Regions from separate parts of the Micromonospora sp. 050-3 genome, predicted to be linked through region 2. Evidence: riboswitches for the same ligand, from Rfam matches in the RefSeq annotation. Region 2 holds a riboswitch; each other region holds the start of a gene.

Region 1 (3,270 bases), 1.5 Mb from region 2:
TACAACTCCTCGCTGATCCGGGTGGACAGCTCCCGCGCCGCCGGCGAGTCGAACGGCAGCCGCAGCGCGAAGAAGACGTCCTGTAGGCCCATCAGCCCGAGCCCGACCGGCCGCCAGCGGGGGTTGCTCGCCGCCGCCTGCGCGGTCGGGTAGTAGTTGATGTCGATGACCCGGTCGAGGAAGGTCACAGCGGTCCGCACCGTGGCGCGCAGCCGCTCCCAGTCGATGCCGCCGGCGGTGAGGTGGGCGGCGAGGTTCACCGAGCCGAGGTTGCACACCGCGGTCTCGGCGTCGCTGGACACTTCGACGATCTCGGTGCAGAGGTTGGACAGGTGCACCACGTTGCCCGGCTCGGCGGTCTGGTTGCAGAGCCGGTTGGCGGCGTCCTTGAAGGTCATCCAGCCGTTGCCGGTCTGGGCGAGGGTCCGCATCATTTTCCCGTACAGCTCCCGCGCCGGGACCTGCCGCACGTAGCGCCCCTGCGCCTCGGCCTCCCGGTACGCGGCGTCGAACCGCTCCCCCCACAGGTCGGGCAGCTCGGGCACCTCGTGCGGGTCGAACAGCGACCACAGCTCGTCGGCCTCGACCCGGCGCATGAACTCGTCCGGGATCCAGTTGGCCAGGTTGAGGTTGTGGGCGCGGCGGGCGTCCTCGCCGGTGTTGTCCCGCAGTTGCAGGAACTCCTCGATGTCCGGGTGCCACGGCTCCAGGTAGACGCAGGCCGCGCCCTTGCGCCGGCCACCCTGGTTCACCGCGGCGACGCTCGCGTCCAGCGTGCGCAGCCACGGCACGATTCCGTTGGACTGCCCGTTCGTGCCCCGGATCAGCGCGCCGCGGGAGCGGACCCGGGAGTACGCGATGCCGATGCCACCGGCGAACTTGGACAGGTTGGCGACCTGGGCGTACCGCTGGTAGATCGAGTCCAGCTCGTCGAGCGGAGAGTCGACCAGGTAGCAGGAGGACATCTGGGTGTGCCGGGTACCGGAGTTGAACAGGGTCGGTGAGCTGGGCAGGTAGGCCAGGCTGGACATCAGCCGGTAGAAGTCGACAGCCTCGTCGGCCGTCCGGGACAGGCCGCAGGCCACCCGAAGCAGCCAGTACTGCGGGGTCTCCAACACCAGGCGGCTGGTGGGGTGGCGCAGCAGGTAGCGGTCGTACACAGTGCGCAGGCCGAAGTACTCGAACCGGCGGTCGCCGTCCGGGTCGATGGCGTGGTCGAGCGTCGCGGCGTGTGCGGCGACGAACGCGGCGGTGTCGTCACCGATCAGGCCCTCGGCGTGGCCGGCCCGGATCGCCGCGCTGAACGAGGTGATGCCCTGTCGACGCACCTCCTTGTCGACGTAGCCGGCCAGCAGCCGCGCGGCGAGGCGTGAGTACTGCGGCTCCTCACCGATCATCTCGGCGGCGGTCTGGATGGACAGGCGGTCCAGTTCGGCGGTGGTTGCACCGTCGTAGAGGCCGCTGATGGTGCGGGTGGCCACCCGCATCGGGTCGACGTCGGTGAGGTCGTCGGCCCACCGCTCGACCGCCCGGACGATCTTGTTCACGTCCACGGGTTCGGTGCCGCCGTCGCGCTTGCGGACCTGCATCGGCGCCCGCCGCACTGCCGCGTCGCCGCTGGCCGGGACTACCTCGGTGACTGTCACCACTCGCTCCTCGGAGTTCGAGACCTGGTGGCCCGGACGCGAGGAGACAGACACCGACGGACGCCACGCCAGCCCGGCGTGGGTCAGGTGGCGTCAGCCGTCCCACGCGGCCTCGGACCGCCGCCCACCCGGGTGCGGGTACGCGGCGCGCTGGCAGGTCTTCGGACTCGCGGGCACGACCGGGCTCGCCGGTCTCCTACTGGCCGTCGCTTCCCAGGCCGATTGGTGGCCCAGTGCTGATGACGGCGGTCGTTCCCACTCACCGCTGCGGGACAGTCCCGGATTTCCACCGGGTTCCCTGTTGCCTCGACCGCTCCGGATGAGCGGCCGAACCAGCTGCGCTCGACACCATATATAGGGACGCAGTCGTTGTCACACCCCACATGTCGGTCTCGGGCGTGTCGGCGCCGACTCGGTGACCACCGTCACCAACCCGGCCGTCAAAGGGCACTATGGACGGCAACGCGGATCGACGCGACCCGCCAAACATCATATGTCTACGGGCCTGCAGTGATCGACATCGTTGACGCGCCGAGACGACCCTCCGTATACTCCCAGTGATCATCTGATCTTTAGCCTAGCCGGGCGAGGAGCGCATGCCGCAGATCACCGCCGTCACCGTCGAAGACGTCCGCTTCCCCACCTCCCTGACCGCTGACGGGTCAGACGCCATGAACAAGGACGGCGACTACTCGGCGGCCTACGTCATCCTGCACACCGACGGCGTCGACGGCGTGGGCGCGCCACTCGCGGGGCACGGCCTGACCTTCACCATCGGTCGCGGCAACGACATCGTCGCGGCAGCGGCAGTCCACCAGGCACAGCTCCTGGTCGGCCTGGACGTGGCGACGATGGCAGCGGACATGGGCGCGGTCTACCGCCTCCTCACCTCCGACTCGCAGCTGCGCTGGCTCGGTCCCGAGAAGGGTGTCGTCCACCTGTCCCTCGCCGCCGTGTTGAACGCGTCATGGGACCTGGTCGCCCGGGTCGCCGACAAGCCGCTGTGGCGGCTGCTCGTCGACATGACCCCCGAGCAACTCGTCGACATCGCGGACCTGCGCTACCTGTCCGACGCGCTGACCCGCGACGAAGCACTGGCCATCCTGCGGGCCAAGGAGAGCACGAAGGCCACCCGCCTCGCCGAGCTCGACCGCACCGGCTACCCCGCCTACACCACCTCCGCGGGCTGGCTCGGCTACGGCGACGACAAGCTGCGCCGGCTGTGCCAGGAGGCGGTGGACACCGGCTACGGCTACGTCAAGCTCAAGGTGGGCGCCAACCTCGACGACGACATCCGCCGATGCGCGATCGCGCGGGAGATCCTTGGGCCGGATCGCAACCTGATGATCGACGCCAACCAGGTGTGGGACGTCGGTCAGGCCATCGACTGGGTCACCGCCCTCGCCCAGTTCACGCCACTGTGGATCGAGGAACCGACCAGCCCCGACGACATCCTGGGCCACGCGGCCGTCCGCCGCGCGGTCGCTCCGATCGGCGTCGCCACCGGCGAACACTGCCACAACCGGGTGATGTTCAAGCAGCTGTTCCAGGCCGAGGCCATCGACTTCTGCCAACTCGACACCGGCAGGTTAGCCAGCATCAACGAGATCGTCGCCGTGCTGCT
Region 2 (3,270 bases):
GGGCTGGTCTCCGGCCTGGGCCGTAAGAACGGCTGGACCCTCGCGGAGCAGGCCGGGGACGTGTCGCCGGACGGGATGCAAAGGTTGTTGCGGTGGGCGGACTGGGACATCGACGCGGTCCGTGACGACGTGCGGAACTACGTGGTCGAGCACCTCGGCGACCCGGCCGCAGTGCTGATCGTGGACGACACCGGGTTCCTGAAGAAGGGCACCCGGTCGGCCGGGGTGCAGCGCCAGTACTCCGGCACCGCCGGGCGGACGGAGAACTGCCAGGTCGGGACGTTCCTGGCCTACCGCTCCGCGAAAGGCCACGCACTGATCGACCGGCAGCTCTACCTTCCGGCGTCGTGGACCGATGACCGGGACCGGTGCCGAGCGGCGGGGATCCCGGACGAGGTGCAGTTCGCCACGAAGGTCCAGATGGCCCGGAAGATGCTGGCCCGCGCCTTCGATGCCGGGGTGCCGGTCGGGTGGGTGACGATGGACGAGGCCTACGGGCAGTCGAAATCCCTGCGGGTCTGGTTGGAACAGCGGGATGTGGGTTATGTGGTCGCGACCCGCCGCAACGACGACATGATCACCACCAACATGGGCACCGCCCGCGCCGACCCGTTGCAGTACTAGAGACTGCGGAGCCTTGGTCCTGGGCTGCCGTCCTGGCTCAAGTGTTACGGCGAGGCAAGATAGCGCCCGAACGCTTCCTGCCCGTCAGGGATGAAGCGCCGATGCTGAACGGCTTGCCGCAGCTCGCCCTTTGTCATCCAGCCGAGCCAGGCCACCTCCTGGGGTCAGGATCTACCTCGCCGGTGATGACGGCCTCATGAACGCCGAGCCAGTACGGGCCGACCTCGCCTTGACATAGGAACTTGAACATGAAGCGCACCGCCACGTGGACGCCCAGCTCCTCGGCCAACTCCCGAGCAGCGGCCGCCTGATACGACTCACCGACATCCACGGCCCCGCCGAAGCTCACCTCGTAGTAGCCGGGGAATCTGGACAGGCCCTCAGCGCGCCGATACACCAGAACCCGGCCCTGCTGATCTCGGCAAATGGTCGTCGCGATGCGGTGCAGCCAGCCGCGACGGACGGCCTCGCCTCGGTCCACCACTCCCAGCACCCGGTCCTGATCATCGACCCGCTCCACGAGCTCATTCACAACGCACACAATCCCAGATTCGGGTCGTAGTGCGGGCCGCAGGATATTGGGAAGCGACCGCGTCGCTGGGAGCCGATGGGCTGGATGCGGGCGGGCAGCCCTTAGACCGCTTGCGCCATCCCATCTGCCGTCGACCCGCCATCCTGGGGAGCGGGCCGCCGCCCGGCCCGCAACGTCAAGACCACCTTGACGCACGGTCGAACGTTGGCGGGTCAGGCGGCGGTCTGCTCGGCTTGCCCGGGTCGCCGGCTGGCGGGATGGCCCGCGCAACCACCCACAGACCGCAATTCGCCGACGGTGTTGCAACCCGCGTCAGTCGTCTTCGGCGCCGTCGAGCAGCGCGCGTCGCAGCGCCAGTCGGTGCTTCCGGCGGATCTCCGCCTCCCGGTACCGTCGGCGGTCCCCATCGGTCTCCGGTAGCAGCGGCGGCACCGTCCGAGGCTGGCCGTCGTCGTCGATGGCGACCATGACCAGGTGGGCGGTGGCCACGTCGGTGGGTGGCACCGCACGGTCCCACCGGTCGGCGGTCACCTTGACGGCCACCTCCATCGAGCTGCGGCCGGCCCAGGTGATCCGGGCGTCGACGTGCACCACGTCGCCGACCCGCACCGCGCGGAGGAACGCCGTCTCGTCGATGGCGGCGGTCACCGCCGGCCCGTCGGAGTGCCGGGCAGCGACCACACCGGCGACGGAGTCGATGAGGTTGAGGATCCGGCCGCCGTGCACCGTACCCATCAGGTTGGTGTGGTGCTGGTCCATGATCTGCGAAAGGGTCAGGTGCGACGCCGACGGTGCTCGGCCGGCGATGGTGGTGGTGTCGTGCACAGCGGTAGTCCGTCCCTCGGGAAACCACACCACCGGACTGCGGGCACGCGCTGACGAGGACGCCACCGCGTAGACGACGCGGCAGGTCACCCGCTCAGCCCACCCGCGAGGCCGACGGCAGCGCACACGGTTGTGTACGCGGCGCCGGCAGGTCTTCGGACTCGCGGGCCTGACCGGTCGCGCCGGTCCCCTACTGGCCGTCGCTTCCCAGGCCACTGGCCCAGTGCTGATGACGGCGGTCGTTCCCACTCACCGCTGCGGGGCAGCCCCGGATTCTCACCGGGTTCCCTCTTACGACGCCCAGCCGGTCACGACGGGGCGAACCAGCGCCGTCGGCGAGCATAGCTGGCCAGGGAATGTGTCCACCCGGGGCGTCCTGCCGCGGCGACGGATGGCCTGATCGTCAACTTTTGTCATCTGAGGAAGAAGATCGTCACCTCTTGAAAAAAGTCTCGCGAGGGTGAGGATATCCAGATGCGTCGTCTCCCCCAGACTTGCGGGCGGGTGTTCTCGGGCCTCCTCGCGTTCCTCCTCGCCTCGGCGGTCGCCCTCCTCGCGTCCGCCCAACCCGCCGCAGCGCACGGGACCCTCGCCATGTCCACACCGGCGAGCGGCGCAACCGTGCGCGAGTCGTTGACCGAGGTGCGGCTGTTCTTCACCGAGAAGGCCGCCGCCAACGCGTTCTTCACGATCACCGCCCCGGGCGGCACCCGGGTCGACAACGGCTGGTCGTACGGGGAGCCGAAGCCGCTGGACAAGCCGGTGCGCGAGTACTTCCTGGTCAACGGGCAGTTCGAGCCACGGGAATACACGACGGGGTTCCCGGCGGTGGTGTCCGTCGCCCACCTGCCCGCCAAGGGCCAGTACTCGGTGAGCTACCTGTCGGTCGCCTCGGACGGCGACACCGTGCGGGGCACCCAGACCTTCCGCTACGACGGGCCGGTGACGGCAGCGCCGAAGGGGTGGAGCCCGCCGTCGACCCAACCGGACCCGGCGTTGGTGGCCGCCACCGAGCAGCACAACTCCGGGCAGGCCTCGGCGGTGCCGACCACAGCTGACGATCCGTCGACCCCGCCGGCCGCGGCGGCACCGTCGACCGGGTCGACCGAGGAGAGCGGTCCCGGGGCACTGGCCTGGGCCGGCTGGGCGGCGGCGGTCGCGGCGGTCGGGGCGGTGGCCGGGTTCGTCGTCTGGCGTCGCCGATCTGCCGGCACACCCGCCGGCCGGGGCCGTACCTCGGCGGCGAGCTCCGGTCGACGCGGCGGTGGCGCCCGTACCACGAACAGGGC
Region 3 (3,270 bases), 690 kb from region 2:
CGGCCCCGGTATCCGGGCCTCGGCGGCGGCCAACTGCTCCGGGGTGAGCCACTCCACGTCGTGACCACCGGCGGCGATCAGCGCGTGGATCAGCGCGTCGCCGTCGTCGGGCGGTGGCGCGTCACCCAGGTCGTAGCCGGCCTCGGCCAGCGCGGCGAACAGCCGGACCGCCGAGGCCGGGGTGTCCAACCCGACGGCGTTACCGACCCGGGAGTGCTTGGTGGGGTACGAGCTGAGCACCACTGCGACCCGCTTGTCGGCGTGCGGCACGTACCGCAGCCGGGCATGGCGCACCGCGATCCCGGCGACCCGGGCAGCCCGCTCGGGGTCGGCGGCGTAGACCGATAGCCCGTCGGCGTCGATCTGCTTGAACGAGAACGGCACTGTGACGATCCGGCCGTCGAACTCGGGGATGGCCACCTGCATGGCGGCGTCCAGCGGGGACATCCCGGCGTCGCTGTCGGCCCACTGCGCGCGGGTACTGGTGAGGCAGAGCGCCTGGATGACCGGCACGTCCAGGGCGGCCAGGGCGCCGACGTCCCAGGCGTCCTCGTCGCCGCCACCGGAGGCGTCCGCGGCGACCGCTCCGCCGGCCGCGAGCACGGTGACCAGCAGCGCGTCACAGCGGGCGAAGAGCCCGAGTGGGCCGGCGCCCGTGGTCAGTCCGCGCAGCGAGCCGCAGAAGATCGGCAGCGGGTTGCCGCCGGCTTTGTGGACCGCGTCCGCGAGGACGTCGACGAAGTCGGTGTTGCCGGCGAGGGCGTGCGCCCGGTAGAAGACGATTCCCACTGTGGGCCGGTCCGGGTCGGCGGGGTGTTCGCCGTGCACGCCGTACGCCGGGGTGGGCGTGGGTGCGGCGAACCCCTCGCCGGTGAGCAGCACCGTGTCGGAGAGGAACCGGGCCAACTGCCCCAGGTTGTCCGGGCCGCCCTCCACCAGGTACGCCAGCGCCTGGGTGACGACCCCGGACGGCACTGTGGAGATGGCCATCAGCTCCGCGTCGGGCAGCGCCTCGCCGCCGAGCACCACCGTCGGCACGCCGGTGGCGAGCACCGCGGCGAGGCCGTCCGGCCACGCCTGCCGACCGCCGAGCAGGCGTACGACGACGAGGGCGACCCCGTCGAGCAGGGCGGGCACCTCCTCGGCGGTGACCCGGGCGGGGTTGGCCAACCGGTAGTCGACGCCGCTGGCGCGGGCGGCCAGCAGGTCGGTGTCGGCGGTGGACAGCAGCAGGATGCGCACGGCAGGCTCCGGAGAGTGACGCCCTGGGCCCTCACGGGGGCACACCGGGGCGATGCGGATGGGTACGGCGTCAGCCGGTACGACGGCCCACGCGAACGGCGCACCGACGCGGGCGTCGGGGCCGGTCAGCGCCGGGCGATCAGCTCAGCGGTGCCGGTGGCCGGTGTCCTGGGAGCGCAGCGCCTGGAGCGCAATACGACGATGATCGTCGATGAATGAGACGCCGTGCGTCATCGGGTCCTCCTCGGGTGTCCACGCCCTGGGGTACGTCCCGACGGCCGAAGTATCCTGGCTTCCGGATCGACGCTCTCCCCCGGCCTTCCAACCGCAGACACACGGCCGTGACTCACGAGGGGGGATCGCTCCCCGGTGACAGTGGCGGGACCGCGTCGGAATCGCACCGACTTCCTTCACTGCCGTCAGGCCGCGAATGCTGCCACACCGCCGCGCCGCCGGTCAACGCGGACCCCACCGCCTAGCGGCCACGCTCACCACATTGACCTGCGGAGATATCGGCGTGCGGGGTTGCCTCTGGCCGCTACGACGGGCTGTTGAGCTCGGTGGTCGGTGGAGTGGCCCCCTGGCGGGCAGTGTCTGTCGGCCTGACCTACTGCGCGGCGCGCAACACCGCCGCGATCTGGACGGTATCCAGGTCGACGATCCCACACAACGTTCGCCGCGGCTGTGGATTGGAACGAGTGGAGAGCCCAACCGTGTGAATGGCCTCTTCGATCTTGTCCTCGGCGTCGGCCACGCGCCCTGCCTCGACGTGTCGGTTCTGAACCTCGCCATATGATCCGCCGTGATCAGGTTCGGCCTTGGTTCGATTGTGCCAAGTCACTGGCTTTCTGGGCTGTCGGCCGGCCATACCGCTTCCAGGCCGTGGTCGGTGGCGTACAACAGGTACGGCCGCAACTCGGGGGCGTGTTCCAGGCCGCGGCGCAGCGCGTACAGACGAGCTGACCTCGCCGCCAGGAACGGCTGGACGGCGAGCAGGCCCCTGAGATCCCCGAACCGCCAATCCACACCCAGCAGCTTCCTCGCCCGTACCAGCAGCTGAACTGCGTCGACCGGAACCTTGTCCAGGTAGACGTCGGCGGTTGGCGGCAGGTCCGGCTGCGGGTCGGCGGGCAGGGCGATACCGGAACGCAGCCACACCTCGAACACGGGGGCAACAACAGCGAGGTCGACTTCGCCGAGACCGCCCAGGTCGGTCCAGAACACCGGGCCCCCGCTACCGTCGCACCTGAGAAAGAATCCCCGATCGCCTTCTTGGCCGATCATGAGGTAGCCCGTGAGCCACTCACCGATCCCGTAGGTCGTGTTGCGCTCCAGCAGGGATTCCCGGCAGTACATCACCACCCCATCGGCGACGACGTCGTCAGTGACCGACGCCAACCACCGCTGGTAGGCGGCATCAGTCCGGGAAACAAGCCGCTCGACCATCTCCACCGCGGCCCCCTGCCTGTCGTCACCAACGCGGGCACGCCTGCGCCCGCACCGGCTGGCCTCAACCCGACACCCCAGCAGCCAACACCGTAGTCAGACCCGCACCACAGGGAGTCATCCCCCGTCATGATCTGCTGTCGGTCGAGTCTCAGCGGGCGTGGCGTTCCGGGTGGGCCCGGCTCCAGGTCCGCATCCGTTCCGGGTAGCCGGTACGCGCCGCCTCGTACAGCGGCACCGCGTGCTTGCGGGCGATGGCCCCGGCCGCGCGGGGCGTTCCGGTACGACGACGGATCCACTCGCCGTCGTGGGCGATCGCCATCACTGTGGTGTCCGTCGCGGTCGTTTCCGGTTCCAGGTAGAACTCCACCCCGCGCCGGGTGGCCACGAACGCCTCCAGCGCCGCGAGGTCGTCGCGGGTCGCCTCCCGGTCCAGCTTCGTCGGGGTCGCCTCGGCACCCCGTGACCGCCGATTGAACCAGCTCATGCCCCGCCCCTCTCCTCGACGCCCCTCCAGTGCAGCACCGATTCCTGGCAATACGCTGCACGCCGGATGGGAGAGAGCTGACCCGCGTCGGGATC

What was found. Region 2 has a riboswitch for cobalamin ahead of ACLJOK_RS06690 (acyl-CoA thioesterase). Riboswitches for the same ligand answer to the same signal wherever they lie in the genome.
Region 1: linked by a shared signal. The riboswitch ahead of ACLJOK_RS13630 (ribonucleoside-diphosphate reductase subunit alpha) and the one ahead of ACLJOK_RS06690 (acyl-CoA thioesterase) in region 2 are both predicted to bind cobalamin.
Region 3: linked by a shared signal. The riboswitch ahead of cobN (cobaltochelatase subunit CobN) and the one ahead of ACLJOK_RS06690 (acyl-CoA thioesterase) in region 2 are both predicted to bind cobalamin.

Annotation. Positions count from the first base shown of each region.
Region 1 covers NZ_JAJPVX010000001.1:2,959,842-2,963,111, forward strand. Annotated here, with positions in the region: gene ACLJOK_RS13630 (ribonucleoside-diphosphate reductase subunit alpha) at 1-1,589, opposite strand, end outside; cobalamin riboswitch at 1,781-1,998, opposite strand; gene ACLJOK_RS13635 (enolase C-terminal domain-like protein) at 2,243-3,270, shown strand, end outside.
Region 2 covers NZ_JAJPVX010000001.1:1,456,268-1,459,537, reverse strand. Annotated here, with positions in the region: partial or broken gene ACLJOK_RS06700 (IS701 family transposase) at 1-615, shown strand, start outside; gene ACLJOK_RS06695 (NUDIX domain-containing protein) at 758-1,156, opposite strand; gene ACLJOK_RS06690 (acyl-CoA thioesterase) at 1,469-1,915, opposite strand; cobalamin riboswitch at 2,110-2,324, opposite strand; gene ACLJOK_RS06685 (copper resistance protein CopC) at 2,456-3,270, shown strand, end outside.
Region 3 covers NZ_JAJPVX010000001.1:2,147,703-2,150,972, reverse strand. Annotated here, with positions in the region: gene cobN (cobaltochelatase subunit CobN) at 1-1,242, opposite strand, end outside; cobalamin riboswitch at 1,524-1,653, opposite strand; gene ACLJOK_RS09675 (hypothetical protein) at 1,850-1,996, opposite strand; gene ACLJOK_RS09670 (hypothetical protein) at 2,080-2,694, opposite strand; gene ACLJOK_RS09665 (hypothetical protein) at 2,840-3,175, opposite strand.